DNA from 3 places in the Leucobacter sp. VD1 genome. Region 3 is predicted to be linked to each of the others. Evidence: predicted binding sites of a transcription regulator. Region 3 holds the regulator's gene; each other region holds the start of a gene.
What was found. The regulator LexA, encoded in region 3, represses DNA repair genes until DNA is damaged. The targets are predictions, from matches to a motif close to TCGAACANNTGTTCGA.
Positions count from the first base shown of each region.

Region 1: the regulator LexA is predicted to act here: its motif matches at 2,632-2,647, upstream of WFL22_RS12260 (phosphorylase family protein).
Region 2: the regulator LexA is predicted to act here: its motif matches at 2,333-2,348, upstream of uvrA (excinuclease ABC subunit UvrA).

Region 1 covers NZ_JBBCPO010000004.1:54,219-59,642, forward strand. The annotation lists gene WFL22_RS12240 (amidohydrolase) at 1-462, shown strand, start outside; gene WFL22_RS12245 (nucleoside phosphorylase) at 627-1,382, shown strand; gene WFL22_RS12250 (S-ribosylhomocysteine lyase) at 1,479-1,970, opposite strand; gene WFL22_RS12255 (hypothetical protein) at 2,134-2,436, opposite strand; gene WFL22_RS12260 (phosphorylase family protein) at 2,709-3,266, shown strand; tRNA gene WFL22_RS12265 (tRNA-Ser) at 3,384-3,474, opposite strand; gene WFL22_RS12270 (helix-turn-helix transcriptional regulator) at 3,552-4,625, opposite strand; gene WFL22_RS12275 (ATP-binding protein) at 4,817-5,424, opposite strand, start outside.
Region 2 covers NZ_JBBCPO010000001.1:952,443-957,866, reverse strand. The annotation lists gene uvrA (excinuclease ABC subunit UvrA) at 1-2,262, opposite strand, end outside; gene WFL22_RS04445 (hypothetical protein) at 2,444-3,085, shown strand; gene WFL22_RS04440 (hypothetical protein) at 3,082-3,768, shown strand; gene WFL22_RS04435 (VOC family protein) at 4,127-4,537, shown strand; gene WFL22_RS04430 (helix-turn-helix transcriptional regulator) at 4,523-5,257, opposite strand; gene uvrB (excinuclease ABC subunit UvrB) at 5,322-5,424, opposite strand, start outside.
Region 3 covers NZ_JBBCPO010000001.1:437,746-443,169, forward strand. The annotation lists gene metE (5-methyltetrahydropteroyltriglutamate--homocysteine S-methyltransferase) at 1-288, shown strand, start outside; gene WFL22_RS02120 (hypothetical protein) at 285-1,469, shown strand; gene WFL22_RS02125 (methylenetetrahydrofolate reductase) at 1,466-2,371, shown strand; gene lexA (transcriptional repressor LexA) at 2,457-3,116, opposite strand; gene WFL22_RS02135 (hypothetical protein) at 3,379-3,789, shown strand; gene WFL22_RS02140 (histidinol-phosphate transaminase) at 4,009-5,088, shown strand; gene WFL22_RS02145 (DsbA family protein) at 5,354-5,424, shown strand, end outside.

The DNA.
Region 1 (5,424 bases), on a different contig from region 3:
CTCCCCGCCTGGCAGCGTGCGGGGTTGCGCATCTCTCTCGGCACCGACTCCGTCGCGAGCAACAACACGCTCGACTTGTTCGAGGAGATCAAGACCGGCACCATTCTGCATCGCGGCGTGCACCAGGACGCCGCGATCGTGCGGGCCGCCGACCTGCTCGACATCGCCACCAGGGGCGGCGCCGAGGCGATCGGCTTCCCCGACTCAGGCGCGCTCGAAGTTGGCGGCTTCGCCGATGTCATCGCGCTCGATATCTCAGGAGCCGCCGCGACACCGCTTGACCTGGCAGCTCAGCCGGCCGCTCTCGTCTCGCACCTCGGCTTTGCGGCGACCGGAGCCGATGTGCGCCACGTGTTCATCGGTGGCCGTCACGTCTATGCAGATGGTGAGCACCTCACCCTCGATGCCCCGGCAATCCGAGAGCGGGCCGCTCAAGCACGATCCCGCCTGCTTGCGGGCTAAACCCGGAGCCGTTCCGTAGATATGGAATCTGCCGAATATATGGTGGATCTTCGGTCGCAGGCCAGATAGTTGGCAGATCCCGTATCTACGGCCGACGGCGAGCTGCACCCGAACTCACTCAGAACCCCCAAGATTCCCGACTCCCCGACTGAAAGGCCTCCGACATGGCACCCGTCCGACTTCCTGCCGACGCCGAACTTCCGCTGCTGCGCGCCAGGGTCTCCGACCTCGCCGACCGCGCGCTCGTGGTCGGCGACCCCGCCCGCGCGGCGCGTGTAGCCGAGCGCCTTGACGATGCCCGCCAGCTCGCCGACAACCGCGAATACCACGTCTATGCGGGCACCCACCGCGGCGTGCCCGTCACCGTCGCCTCCCACGGAGTCGGCGCGGCCGGCGCAGCCGTCTGCTTCGAAGAGCTCGCGCGCGGGGGAGTGACCCGCATCATCCGCTCAGGCACCGCCGGCGGCATGCAGCCCAACGTTGTCGACGGCGCCATCGTGGTCGCCACCGGCGCCGTGCGCGCCGACGGGGTGAGCCACCAGTTGGTGCCCACCGAGTTTCCCGCGCTCGCGACTCCCGAGCTGACAATCGCGCTCAAGGCTGCCGCGGCGCAGACGGGCCTCGACGTGCACAGCGGTGTCGTCGTCACCGGTGACATGTTCTACCCGAGCAACGTGATTACCGGCGTCGACCTGCGCATGTGGCAGCGCGCCGGTGCCGTCGCCGTTGAGATGGAGGCCGCGGCGCTGTTCGTGATCGCCGCGCTGCACGGCATCGAGTCGGGTGCGGTATTCGCAATCGATGGCAACCCACTTGCCGCGCAGGACGAGTCGATGGACGGCTACGACCCTTACCGGGAGATCGTCACCCGCGCTGTCGATGGTGCGCTCGACGCCGCGCTCGACGTGCTCGTGGCGTAGCGGCTACACGCTTCGCACATAACGGGAGCCTCGCTCTGCAGCAGTCCGATGGGAATGCTGCAGAGCGAGGCTCCCGTTCGCGGTGCGACCGGTTGCTCAGGCGAGGCGCGAGCGGTCGAAGGCGTCGAGGCTGATGCCCTGATCCAGCACCTGCTTCGCCCACTCCTTCGCCGAGTGCAGGCTGTGGTCGCGGTAGTTGCCGCAGCTCACTGCCTCCGTGCCGGGCACGTCGTCCCAGGTGACCCGCTCAACGAGGTCTTCGAGAGAGCTCTTGATCGCCGCGCCCACCTGTTCGGGAGTGGGCTCGCCCCAGGCGATCATGTGGAAGCCGGTGCGGCAGCCGAACGGCGAGATGTCGATCAGTCCGTCGAAGCGGGTGCGCAGCAGAGCGGCGATGGTGTGCTCGATGGTGTGCAGGCCTGCCGTGGGAATCTCGCCCTGGTTTGGCTGCACGAGCCTGATGTCGTAGTTGGAGATCGCGTCGCCCTTGGGCCCGTGCTCCACCCCGATCAGGCGCACATAGGGGGCCAACACCTTCGTGTGGTCCAGGGAGAAGCTTTCAACCTCGGCAAGTTCGACATCGCTCATGCCGCCAGTGTAGCGACGGCTGCCGGGGGCGGTGCGAGTGTGACAGCGGCTTGCGGCGCGGGGTATTGGGGGTGCGGATCCGCCTTCGGTGAGACCTGAACCGACGTGCCCGCTGCGGCCCCGGAGCACCGGAGCACCGGAGCGCCGGGTCACCGGAGCGCGCCTACGCGGCGCGGGCGAGGTCGCGACGGGTGAGCGCGATGCGGGCGCGGGATCCGGGTGCTTCGGGGTCTTCGGATACCCGCACCTCCCACCCTGCGTGGTCGAGCCGGTTCAGATCGCCGCGGGCTTCGTCGAGATTGTCGGTTTCGACGAGGTACATGGTGTGGCCGCCGGTGCGGTACACGGAGCGGTGCTGCGCCCACTCGGGCACGCGCATCTCGGTGTCGTCGCCGAGGGAATGGTAGGGGGTGCGCAGCGGGCGCCGACGACGCTGCTGCAGGTCGATGATGTTCTGTGTTTCCATGATGAGTCCTTTCGAACCGCACCACCGTGGTGCGGTTGTTCTCTGAAATGCGCACGACGCATGCCAAGGCGGCCATGCAGGCCGGGCCGTGCTGCTGAGCTTCGCGGGACCCGCGGAGTTGATCTCTCGACGCCGTGAATCTCTCCGATTCCTCGGGCGGAAACGCGTGCCTCTCGGAAGCTCAACTCACAAGTTTAGAACAAGTCTTCGAAAAACGCTAGTGTGGGGTGCGTTCGCATCGACAGGCGCCCGTCGCCATGAGGAGATCAGCCATGCCCCAGCCCGCCACGCTGCTCGTATTCGCGCACCGCGATGAGGCCTCCGCCTTCGCCGACGTGCCTCACCTGGTGACAGGGGTGGGCAAGGTGAACGCGGCTGTGTCGTTGGCGAGTGCCCTCGCAGAGGGAGGCGTGGAGCGTGTTGTTGTGCTCGGCACGGCGGGAGTGGTGAGCGACGGGCCCGAGCGCCCGAGCCTCGAAGAGGTGTATCAGATCACTGGCGTGGTGCAGCACGATTTCTCGCTGCCCTCACCTGAGCTTCGCCCTGCAGGGGACACGATGCTGCCGCCCGAGCGAACCGCGGTGATTGCCACCGGCGACGTTTTCGTAAAGGATGACGCGCAGCGCGGTCACATCGCGAGCCTTGGAGCCTCGCTCGTCGATATGGAGGCCTATGCTTTCGCGAGCGTCTGCGAGCGCTTCGGGGTGCCGCTGCAGATGTTCAAGGTGCCCTCTGACTTCGCCGACAGCTCGACCACCGATGAGGAGTGGGACACGATCGTGTTCCGCAAGAGTGAGCAGCTGCGCGAGTTCTGGAACCGCCTCGGCTGAGCTGGCGCGCGCGGGCGGTGCGTGAGGCCATCCCGCACCGCCCGCGCGGCCAGCCGGCCCGGATATGACAAAGGCCCCGGATCCGCTGATTTCTCAGGAATCTCGGGGCCTTCGCGCTGGCGGTGACGGTGGGATTTGAACCCACGGTGCGGGGTTACCGCACACGACTTTTCGAGAGTCGCACCTTCGGCCGCTCGGACACGTCACCGCGAAAAAGAATACGGCATCCGCTTGCGCAACGCGAATCGAGGGCGAATCATCGGGCGTGTTGGGGCCGCGACGCCCTTATGCGATGCGCATGTACGGCGATTGCTGTGGTTTCGGTGGCCGCTTCGGCCCTCGCTGCACAGCGCGCAATTCGGCACCGACGGCACCGCCGGCACCACCGGCCCCGCTTCCGCCCCCAGCACTCCCAGCGCCTCCAACCCCGCCGTCAATGCCGTGAAGCTTCGCACGCATCGCGTCCCGATTCGCGACACCGAGTTTGGCGCGCGCCTGCGCGAGGTGGGATTCGACGGTGCGCACGCTGCACCGCATGCGCTCGGCGATCTGACGGTTGCTCAGGCCCTCCGCTGCGAGCTGGGCGGTGACGGCCTCGCGTGGGGTGAGGCGTTCGCGTGGCGCATCCTCGACGGTGCCTGCGTCGTACCAGGGCACCTGCTGCTCGATGGCTGCGGCGAGTGCTGCGAGGCGTGCGTCGGCTGCTGCGACGCTGCCGCTCGCGCGTCGACGCAGAAAAATGCGGCGGGCCTCCCGCAGCGCGTGGGCCGCGGGGCCCGGCATACCTCCCGTGTCGAGTGCCTCGGCCGCTCGCATGAGGGCGGCGGGGTTCTGGGTGCGTAGCGCTTCGAGGTGCGCGCGAATTATCCTGCGATACGGCAGCTCTTCGATCTGTGCTGCTTCGCTGCGATCGATTGCGGCGCTTGGCCGGGTTCTGCCGCTGAGCGGCGACAGCTCTGCGAAGGTTTCGGGCCGCAGCGCATCGAACGATCCCGAGAAGTATCGGAACAGCTGCGCGCTGTACGAGCGGTTCGGCGCCTGAGTGGCAAGCTCTTCCGACAGCGTTGCAGTGGTTTGCGCAATGAGCGTTTGCAGTCGGTACGCGATGAAGCGGGGCGCGTGAGTGGCGAAGCCCTCCCACTCCGAGGCGGCTCGTGCGAGATCGCTGCACAGCAGCGCGGTGCGGGCGGCGGTCAGGTGGGTCAGCCAGATGCGGTGGCGGGATGCGCCGGGGAGATGGTCGACGAGATCGTGGATGCGGCCGTCGTCGTCGCGCTTGCCGGGGGCGAAGAACCGCACGAGGGCGCCGGCGACGAGCGAGGTCACGAGCAGGTCGCGCAACAGCTCGGATGATTGCATGGCGATGCGCCCGATCCGCTGCTCCACATTGTCTTGGCCGAGTGAGCGGTAGCTGACCCCGTTGATCGCGGCCTCGCTGGTGAGTAGTTGTTCGGCCAGCAGCGCGATTTCGGGGCGTGGATGCGAGCGCGCGATGCGCAGTAACTCGGGTGCGTCTGAGGCGAGCGGTTGCGAGTCATTCCAGCGGCGGATCACCAGCAGTGCGTCGTCCCATCCCTCATCGAGGTCGGGGTCGGCTTCGAAGGGCAGCCCCGCCTCCGCCGAAAGTCTGGCGCGTAGTGCGAGCTGGGAGATGCGCTCTTCTGGGTCGACGGGTGGGAGCTCGCAGTTGCCTTGCGGGGTTCGGGAGACGAGCAGCGTTTGCAGGCCGGTATGGGCGTCTCGCAACATCGTGGTAAGGCGGGCTCGTCTGACGGGGCAGAGTGCCGGCCCGCGGTTGCCGAGCCGCAGCAGCAGGTCGCGCGCCCGTTCGCCTCGCCGAAGCAGAGGAGATCGTCGATGATGCGCTGCAGGAAGCGCGCGTGGTGCTCGTCGAGCAGCGGGTCTGCGGTGAGCGAGGAGTCGTGGCGGCTGAGCACGCGCGCGCAGAAGATGGCCTCGCGGTCGGGCATGGGGATGCCAAGGGTTTCTTGCGAGAGCAGGTGCATGGCGGTGGACTGCCTGATACCTTTGAGCACTTCGGCGCTGGTGAGGTTGCGCACGGCTGCGGCGTAGAGCTCGGGAACGCCGAACACCTCGACGGAGCCGGGGTGGGGGAGCAGGAAGCCGCTATCGAAGAGGTTCGCCTGGGTCGTCGCCC
Region 2 (5,424 bases), 510 kb from region 3:
GGCTTCGCAGCGGCCGCCCTTGACGTTGAAGCTGAACCGGCCGGGCAGATAGCCGCGGGTCTTGGCCTCGGGGGTGTCTGCGAAGAGGTTGCGGATCTTGTCGAACACGCCCGTGTAGGTGGCCGGGTTGGAGCGTGGGGTGCGACCGATGGGTGCCTGGTCGACGTGCACTACCTTGTCGAGGTGTTCGAGGCCGGTGACGCGGGTGTGCTTGCCGGGCACGAGACGGGCGCCGTTGAGTTGATTCGCGAGCACTCGGTAGAGGATGTCGTTGACGAGGGTGGACTTGCCTGAACCCGAGACACCGGTGACCGCGGTCATGACACCGAGCGGGAAGACGGCGTCGACGTTCTGCAGGTTGTTTGAGCGTGCGCCGACGACTTTGAGCTCGCGGTTGCGGTCGCGCTTGCGACGCTTCTTGGGGGTGGCGATGCTGCGGCGGCCGGCGAGGTAGTCGCCGGTGATGGAGTCGCGATTCTCGAGCAGCTCGCGGTACTCCCCCGAGTGCACGACGGTGCCGCCCTCGACGCCGGCGCCGGGGCCGATATCGACGATCCAGTCGGCGGCTTCGATGGTTTCTTCGTCGTGCTCCACAACGATGAGGGTGTTGCCCAGGTTGCGCAGTTTGATGAGGGTCTCGATGAGGCGGCGGTTGTCGCGCTGGTGCAGGCCGATGCTGGGTTCGTCGAGCACGTAGAGCACGCCGGTGAGGCCGGAACCGATCTGAGTCGCGAGGCGGATCCGCTGCGCTTCACCACCTGACAGTGTGCCCGCGGCGCGCGCCAGGGTGAGGTAGCCGAGGCCGACCTCGATGAGGAAGTCGAAGCGCAGCCTGATTTCGCGCAGCACCTGAGCGGCGATGCGGGCCTCGCGTTCGGTGAGGATCACTTCGTCGAAGAAGCGCTTTGCGTCGGTGAGGCTGAACTCGGTGACCCCCGAGATCGACTCTCCGTTGACGGTGACCGCGAGCACCTCGGGCTTGAGGCGCTGGCCGTGGCAGGCGTGGCAGGGCACCTCGCGCAGGAACTCCTGCCAGCGGTCGCGTTTCGTGTCGCTCTCTGCTTCGGCGTATTGGCGCTCGATGAAGGGGATGACGCCTTCGAATCCGCTGGAGTATTTCACCTCACGGCCGAAGCGGTTCTTCCAGCGCACATTGACCTTGAAGTTGTTGCCGTAGAGCACGGCGGCGCGCACGTCTTCGTCGAGCTCGGACCAAGGGGTGTCGAGTGAGAAGCCAAGGTCTTGGGAGAGGCCGGTGAGCAGCTTTTCGTAATACTGGTAGAGGCTTTTGCCCTGGCTTGTCCACGGCACGATGACGCCGTCGGTGATAGAGAGTTCTGGGTCGCCGAGCACGAGATCTTCGTCAACCGACATGCTCGTGCCCAGCCCGGAGCAGGCGGAGCAGGCACCGAAGGGGGCGTTGAAGGAGAAGGTGCGGGGTTCGATCTCGGTGAGCTGGACGGGGTGCTGGTTGGGGCAGCTCAGGTGCTCGGAGAACAGGCGGGTGCGCTCTGAGTCTGTGGCTTCGAGGTCGACGAAGTCGATTGCCACGATGCCGCCTGCGAGCCGCAGTGCGGTTTCGAGGGAGTCGGTGAGCCTGCCCAGCATTTCGGGGCCGGCTACGAGGCGGTCGACAACCACTGAGATGTCGTGCTTGATCTGCTTCTTGAGCTTGGGCGGATCGCTGAGCTGCACCATCTCGCCGTCGACGAGAGCGCGCGAGTAGCCGGCTGCGGCGAGCTCTTGGAAGAGGTCGACGAACTCGCCCTTTTTCTTATTGACCACGGGTGCGAGCACCTGGTAGCGGGTACGTTCGGGCAGCTCCATGAGCCTGTCGGCGATCTGCTGCACGGTCTGCGATTCGATGCGCTCACCGCAGATGGCGCAGTGGGGCACGCCGACGCGCGCCCACAGCAGGCGCATGTAATCGTAGATCTCGGTGATGGTGCCCACGGTGCTTCGCGGGTTGCGGTTGGTGGATTTCTGGTCGATTGAGACGGCGGGGCTCAGGCCCTCGATGAAGTCGACGTCGGGGCGATCTACCTGGCCGAGGAACTGCCTGGCGTAGGCGCTGAGTGATTCGACGTAGCGGCGCTGGCCCTCGGCGAAGATCGTGTCGAAAGCGAGGCTCGACTTGCCGCTGCCTGACAGCCCGGTGAAGACGACCATGGAGTCGCGTGGGATTGCGAGATCGACATTCTGCAGATTGTGCACTCGGGCGCCCTGCACGCTGATCTGAGCATGCGCGGCCGATGACCGGATCTGGCTGGTGTGTGCGGGTGCGGTGCTGTTCGAGGTCACTGATCCATCCTATGTCGACCGGCCTGAAAATTCGAACGTGTGTACGAGTGAAGTTGTCGATTTCGCCGCTGGCGCACTTCCCTGCCGAGGGGCTTTCGCGTATTATTGACGCAAGTAGATGCAATGTGCAGAAGGAGGCGCCATGTCGATCGCTCAGCTGCCCGCCCGGAGCCCGCGCGAGGGCCGCGGCGCAGGCACTGCGCGGCCTGGCCGCGACCGTCTCACCGCGCTCATCACCCAGCTCGAAGATGATCACATCGACATCGCGGCAGAGCTTCTCACCGACATCCTGGCCCATCAGCGTGCCGATGTGCGTACACTGACCGAGGCTGAAACCGCGGTGCTCGCACGGCTCGATGTCACTGAAGCCGAGATGCAGCAGCCCAGTTCGCTGCCCGCCAGCCGGCGCAGTCGGCTCTGGGAGCGACAGCACGCTGAGCGCAGTCTCACCGTTGGCGAGGCCGCCGAGATGATCGGGGTGACCCCCGCGCGGGTGCGGCAGCGCTGCGCGGCGCGCACCCTGCTCGCCCAGCGCCGCAGCGACGGCTGGCGCCTGCCCTCGTTCCAGTTTCTCGACGGGCGCGAACTGCCGGGCTGGTCCGAGGTTGCTGCCGCGATTCCGGCTGGCACCCCGCTGTCCCTTGTCGAGCGGGTGCTCACCTCCCCCGCGATGCGTCTGCGGGTTGACGGCGAAGAGCTTGCGCCCTTTGAGTGGCTGGCGCAGGGAGGCGATCCGGCCCTTGCAGCTGCCGCCGTTGATGACGCGCTGAACCGACTGCCGTGAGCGAGCAGCTGCCGGCACCGGATCCGGCCCGCTTCCCCGCGCTCGACGCCGACCCGAGCTGGGTGCTGAGCGTGCCGGAAGGAACCCTCATCGCACGCATTTTCCGCGCCGGCGGCACTCACCCCGTGGCGTGGCATGAGTTTCGCACCTTCGGGCCGCTCGATGGGCGCTTCGACCCCCACCCGCTGCCTGTCGGCGAGCACGAGGGCGCGGGGGTGTTGTACGGGGTGCTCGAACGGGGGCGCGGTGGTGGCGTTGCTGATGGTGGTGCGCTTGGTGGGGCTTTTGCCGCAGCTCTGCTGGAAGTGTTCCAGGCGCAGCGCATGATCCGCCTGCGCGATGGTTCACCCACGCTCGCCGCGTTCGAGGTGACGCGGCCGCTGCGTCTCCTCGATCTTTCCGACAGCGATTGGATCGCTGTCGCCGGCGGCAATTCCGCGATCTCTTCCGGCGATCGCGAGCGGTCGCGTGTGTGGGCCCGCGCGATTGCGCAACGCTACCCCGAGCTCGATGGCGTGGTGTCTGCGTCGTCGCTCGTGCCAGATGCGCGGGTGGTGGCGCTCTGGGCCGGTGCTGCCGATGCGCTCCCCCGGTATCCTGCGGCGCTGCTCCCCCTCGGCCGGGATGAACTCATCGGTGTGATCGACAGGATCGCGGATCGCTACGGGTATCTCGTGTTGTGAGGCCCGCCCGAGTCATGAATGTCAGTGGTCTCGTGAAGACTGCGGTGCTGGCAGGGCATGGCCCATTGGATAGTGCGACGGTGCGGTGCGTGGTCGCGGTCGCTGCAGCTGGGGAATCAGCCTTTATCGATCGTGAGTTCGACGAGATGACGCGGGTGGACCGCTATCGCGCCTCATCGGTGTCGGAGTGCGGGCCTGTGGGTGCTTCGGTTCCTGTTAATGTGCCCGTGTGGGGGTTGATTCGTGAAACAGTTCACTGCGCTTGATGGCGTCGCTGAGCACCTGATGTGCGCCACGCAAGCGGCAGCGTCCGTTTTGTTCTATCGGCCCGGGCGGTGTGGCGCGTACGCTTTCCCCCATGACCCTGAGATTCGACTTCATCGCCATCGTCACCGCTGATTTGCCGGCCTCGCTCGCGTTCTACCGCGCTCTCGGGGTGGACATTCCCGCGGGCCAGGATGAGGCACCCCACGTTGAGGCCACGTTGCCGGGAGGGATGACGCTCGCCTGGGATCCGGTCTCGACGATCCAGAGCTTCATGCCCGATTTCGAGCTTCCCGCTCCCGGTGGCGGTCGGATCGGCTTCGCCTGTCGGGCGGAGAGCCCCGAAGAGGTCGACCGCGCCTACGCCGAACTCGTGGGGCAGTATCCCGCGGCTGCGCACACCGCGCCCTGGGTTACGCCGTGGGGCCAGCGCTACGCGACCGTGCTCGACCCTGACGGCAACTCGATCGACCTCTACGCGCCGCTCCTCTCAGACCCCGCCTGAGGTCGGGTCACCCGGCCGCCCTGGCGGCTCGGGTGCCGTGAGCCTTCCGGGAGTGCTGCCGATGATGCGTGTGAAGTCTCGAGTCATGTGCGACTGGTCGGCGTAGCCCGCGCGCTGAGCGACCTCCGCGGGAAGCGCGCCGCTCACGAGCATGCCGCGGGCGCGCTCTGCACGCAGCACGCCGCGCAGAGCGGCGTAGCCGTAGCCGAACGACTGCTGCATACGTCGCCGCAGTTGACGTTCCGAGTAGCCGAGTCGCGCGGCGAGTTGAGGAAACGGATCACCGCGCACTGCGGCTGAGCTGACGATCGCGGTCCACCGTAGATCAGCGATATCCGGGTCGAGGTCGAGGCTGCCCGCCACCGCGCCGGCCGCTTCGTGCAAGTTGCGGGAGCTGAGCGGTGCGCGCAGTGCTCGCTCCCCGCGATCAGAGTGCGAGGCCGAGAGCAGATCCCGTGCGGGAAGGACGCGATCCCGCACCTCGGCGACATCGGCGCCGAACAACGCGCCTGCGAAGCCGGGCGTGAACCGCAGCCCCACTGTTGCGCCCTGCCTGCTCCCCTGCGCGACGAGCCACCGCGTCGAGGGCCCGGCCACGATCAGTTCGTCATCGCGCAGGATGAGGTCAGCGCAGCCGTCTGCCGGAATGGTGGTCGCGTGCTCGCTCGGGCTGGCCATCCACAGGACGCCGAGGCCCGGGATGGCGACTTCGCGGTACACGGCGGCTCCGATCCGGGGCTGGGCTCGATGGGCGGGTGGGACGAGCTATGGGAGTTTGCTGCTCCTACAGGTGCCCCGCCGCGTCCATGCTGCGCAGTTCGCGCTTGAGCTCGGCGACCTCGTCTCGGAGACGCGCGGCGAGCTCGAACTTGAGCTCTTCGGCGGCA
Region 3 (5,424 bases):
GTGACCTCGATCGAGGCGGCCCGCAGCCGCATGGACGTTGTAGAGCCCCTCGGTGATCACGGCTACTCACGCGGCATCGGCCCGGGTGTCTACGACATCCACTCACCGCGTGTGCCCAGTGTTGCCGAGCAGACCGAGCTCATCCGCATCGCCGCGAACCGCATCCCCGGTGAGCAGCTGTGGGTCAATCCCGATTGCGGTCTGAAGACTCGCGGCTACGAGGAAACCGTGGCAAGCCTCACGAACCTCGTGCGGGCGGCTCAGGCGGTGCGCGAAGGAGCGGTGTGACCCCGCGACCCGTTTCGCAGCAGCGGTCAGGGGGCACTCGCGCCCCCTGGCCGGCCACCGGGCTTCCCACTGAGCCCGTCGGTTCACTGCCGCGACCGGCGCGGCTGCAACGCGCGGTGCTTGACGCCGAGACCGGGCTCGCCTCGCTGGCGGAGCTGCGCGCAGAACAAGATCTTGCCGTGCGCGACACCCTCGGGCGTCTCGCCGCGACGGGTTCGCCGATCATCACTGATGGCGAGCAGCGCAGGCACAGCTTCGCGAGCTATCCGCTGGGCACCGCCGATGTTGAGGAGGGCCCCGTCTTCGCGGTGTTCGCCGATGGACACCACAGAGTCATTCCGAGCCTCGCAAGCGCGCCCTTCGCGTTTCGCGCGTGGGCGGCCGACGATGTTGTTGCGGCGCGCGAGCTGACCGATCTGCCGCTCAAACAGGCTGTGATCTCGCCGTCGATGCTGTCGCTGATGGTGCCTGACGCGGGTCTTGGTAACTACTCGCGCGCCGACTTTTTGAGTGATGTTGTTGCGGGCTGCGCCGAAGATATTGTGCGCTGCTTCGAGGCCGGCGCTTCGCGCATCACGATCGACTTCACCGAGGGACGGCTCGCGCTGCGGCGCGATCTGCGCGCTCCGTGGGCGGGGCCGGAAGCCCTCGGGGGCTTCATTGACCTCATGAACCGGGTGCTGGATCGTCTCGCTCCCGAGCAGCGGGCCGCCGTGGGCGTGCATACCTGCCCTGGCAACGACAACGACTCTGCGCACAGCGCCGACGTCGACTACGCCGAGTTGATCCCCGAGCTGTTCCAGATCGAGGCGGGCTACTTTCTGGTGCAGGCCGCTGGGGAGAAGGATCCGGATCGCGTCGCTCGTCTCGTGGGGGCGCAGCTGCGCGGGCGCGCGTCGAGCGGTGCCGCGCCCCGGGTGCTGATCGGTGTGACGAACCCCACGAATCCTCGGTTGGAAACGGCGGAGCAGGTGCGCGATCAACTGGTGCGCGCAGCGCGCTTCGTGCCGCCCGAGCTGCTCGGATCCACCGATGACTGCGGCTTCTCGCCCTATCTCATCGATGAGAAGCCGCGTCACGGCTCCCCGGATTTTGCCCGCGATGTCGCCTTCGCGAAGATCGCAGCGCGCGTGCGCGGCACCGATCTTGCCGCGGAGGCGCTGGCGGGGGTAGCCCCGTGAGCCCGCTGCCGCTCGCGGGCAGCGCAGCCACGCGCGCCCGCTTCTCCTTCGAGGTGTTCCCTGCGCGCAGCGGGGCGGCCGCGCTCGCGCTGGGGCACGCCGTGCAGCACCTGTCTGCGGCAGGGCCAGACTTCATCTCGGTCACTTACGGGGCCAACGGTTCCAATCGCGACGCCTCGCTCGACCTGCTGCGATACCTGCGAGATCACACTGATGCGCTGCCGCTCGCACACCTCACCACCGTCGGCGAGAGCCGCGACGCGGTCCGCGAGACGATCCATCGCGTCATGGACGCAGGCGTGCACGACTTTCTCGCGCTGCGCGGGGATCCGCCGCGAGGTCTCGACGAAGACGCGCCCGCAGTCGCGGGGTCGCTGTCGTCGCTCGAACTCGTCGAACTCATCGCTGAGGCTCGTGCCGAACGGCCGCCGCTGACGAGTGTGGGCCGCACGTCGGTCGCCGCATACCCGAACGGACACCCGCAATCGCGTTCACGTTCGGAAGACATCGACTGGCTCGTCGCCAAGCAGGAGGCCGGTGCACAGTTCGCAATTACCCAGCTGTTCTTCCGTGCGGAAGAGTATCTCTCATTCGTTGACGACGCGCAGCGGGCCGGGCTGCGCATCCCCGTGCTGCCGGGGCTGATGCCGGTCTCGACGAGTGGGCAGCTGCGCAAGGTCGCCTCGCTGGCGGGGCGGCCAGCGCCCGAAGGGCTGGTGCGAGCGCTTGAGGAGGCTGGGGGATACGCCCCGGAATTGGGTGTGGAGCACACGCTCGAACTCGCCCGCGAACTCCTCGCCGGCGGTGCGCCCTCAGTGCACCTGTACACCTTCAACAGGCACGAGCAGGTGCTTTCGGTGCTGCGCGAACTTGAGCTGCTGACGCCAGATCCTGTGGGTTAAGCGCGCTTCACGGAACGGCCCCTTGCTGTGCCCTGCTGGGGTAAGAGACAGTGAGGGGCCGTTGTTGCGTTGACGCCTGGCAGGGTCAGACTGAACGGAAGACCGCCACGACCCGGCCCAGCACTTCAGCGTGGTCGCCGAGGATCGGCTCGAAAGCGCTGTTGCGGGGGAGCAGCCAGGTGTGGCCGTCGCGGCGGCGGAATACCTTAACCGTTGCCTCGCCATCAAGCATGGCCGCGACGATGTCGCCGTTCTCGGCCTCGCGCTGCTGGCGCACGACAACAAAGTCGCCGTCGCAGATGGCCGCGTCGATCATGGAATCGCCGACCACGCGCAGCATGAACAACTGGCCGTCGCCCACCAGCTGGCGGGGAAGCGGCACGATCTCCTCGACCTGCTGATCGGCGGTGATGGGCACGCCGGCCGCAATCTGCCCGACCAGCGGCACGTAGGCGGCCTCTTCTACCTGTTGCGCAGGTGCGTCGGCGATGGCCGCGTTCGTGCTCGCAAGCTCGACGAGGATCTCGAGCGCGCGTGGGCGGTTCGGGTCGCGTCGAATGTAGCCGCCGAGCTCAAGGCGGCTGAGCTGGTGCGTGACGCTTGAGAGAGAGGACAGGCCGACAGCATCTCCGATCTCGCGCATGCTGGGCGGGTAGCCCCTCGACTCAACCGAGCGGGCGATGTATTCGAGGATCGCCTGCTGCTTCTCGCTGAGGGGCTTCCGGGAGTGGGGAACGTCGCTCATCGCTGTCCTTTCCGAGGCCCGAGGGCGGTGATGGTGCCGGTCGATCCATGAATGTCAGTGGTTGCTGATTCAGTGATGCCGTTGCTCGAAACCCTAGTCCCTGTATTCGAACACGGCCAAACACCTGTTCGAGTGTCGCGGAAAAGAACGAAAGATATCTTCGAACAGGCGCTTGTGGTTTCGAATAATCGAAGATATATTCGAAACAGATGTTCGCCCCGATGTGATATTCGCGGGCGTCGCAGAGAACGGAGAAGCCACTATGAGTGCACAGGCAGTTCTGCAGCACGAGTCGTACGAGATTCCCTCAGTGGGAGGCGAAGCAAAACTTCGCCTCACCCGACGAGGGCGCGTGGTATTCGGTTCGCTGCTCACGGTGCTCGTGGCGGCCCTGCTCGCGATGGTGGCGACCTTCGCCGCGCCTCAGGCGTTGGCATCGGTCTCTGCATCCGAGAAGCAGCAGTTCCACTACGTCGTTGCGCAGCCCGGCTCCTCCCTCTGGACGCTGGCCACCGAGCTCGATCCCCAGGCCGATCCGCGCGAGCTCGTGGCCGAGATCGTTCGTCTGAACCAGCTCGACGGATCCGGTATCGAGGCGGGAGACGCGATCGCGGTGCCGTTGCGCTACTCCGACAGCCCGGCTGTTTTCCAGGCTGACGAACTCGGAGTCTGAGCGGGCTTGCCGGGTGCTGGCCCGGGTTTGCCGGGTGTTGTCACGGGTGTGCTGAGTGCGGGTTTGGGTCTGCGGGGTGCGGGTGTGAGTCTGGGCCTGTTGGGTTGGGGTCAGGGTCTGAATCTGCAGGGTCTGAATCTGCCGGGTGTGGCTCGGGGCATGCTGGGCGTGAGTCTGGGGGCTGACGGCTCAGTGGGAGTTGGGTTCTAGACTGGTTCGGTGACCAGTCTGAGTGACCTTCCTCTTCGCGCCAATCTTGTCGGCAAGCAGCCGTACGGGGCTCCGCAGGATCCCGTGCCGGTGAGCCTCAATGTCAACGAGAACACGCATCCCATTCCGGAGGATGTCATCGCCGACATCGTGCAGTCGCTCGCGACCGCGGTGCGCGGGGTCAATCGTTACCCCGACCGTGAGTTCACCGAACTGCGCGAAGCGCTCGCCGGATATCTGGGTCACGGCCTGACCGCCGAGCAGCTGTGGGCCGCGAACGGCTCCAATGAGGTGCTGCAGCAGGTGCTGCAAGCTTTCGGCGGCCCCGGTCGCTCGCTGTTGAGCTTCACCCCCACCTACTCCATGTACCCGCTGCTCGCCTCGGGCACCGACACCGAGTGGGTCGCAGTGGAGCGTCCCGCAGACTACGCGCTCACCCCCGAACTCGTTGTCGAGGCGCTTCGCGAACACCGCCCCGATATTGCGATTCTGTGCGGCCCGAACAACCCCACCGGCACCCCGCTCGACCGCGACGTGATCCTCGCCGCCTACGATGCCTTCGACGGTATCCTCATCGTCGACGAGGCGTACCACGAGTTCGACGCGCAGCACGAGAGCGCTGTCACCCTGCTGCCAGGGCGCCACCGCCTGCTCGTCTCGCGCACCATGAGCAAAGCCTTCGCTTTCGCGGGTGTGCGGCTCGGCTACCTCGCCGCCGACCCTGCGGTGATCGACGCGCTGCGTCTCGTGCGCCTGCCGTACCACCTCTCGGCCCTGACGCAGGCTGCCGCAACAGCAGCGATCCGCCACTCCGAGGAAATGCTTGCCACCGTTGCCGATATCCGTGAGCAGCGCGACAGGCTCGCCGAAGCCCTCGAAGCGCTCGGTTACGCGGTGCACCCCTCCGGCGCGAACTTCCTGCTCGTCGGCGGCTTCGCCGACCCAGACGGAGTCTTCGAGTCGCTGCGTGCGCAAGGCATCCTGATCCGCAATCTCGGCATCGAGGGCCACCTGCGCATCACCGCGGGCACCGAAGCCGAGACCACCGCCGTAATCGACGCCATCACCGCGCTCACGCCCGCGCGATGACGCTGCCGGGCTGACGCCGCGAGCTGACTCCGCATCTGCCGCGGCCCGCCCGGCCCGTGCGCACCGGTGCAATCGAGGTCGTTTCTGGCCGTGTTGCGACAACACCCGGCCAAGAGTGACCCCGATTCTGTGGAGGCCGCAGCGATCGTGGCGTGTGCGTCCGTTGGCCGGGGGCGTGGGTCGGCGCTGGCCGCCGGGGCTACACCGGGAGCGGTTCCCATACAAGTGACAGCTAACTCTCGGGCGCGTGGATAGGCTTGGCGCGATGTCTCAGCACGAACACGACCGCGCGACCAGATCCGAGAACGCTTCGGATGCAGCTGACAATGCCGCACC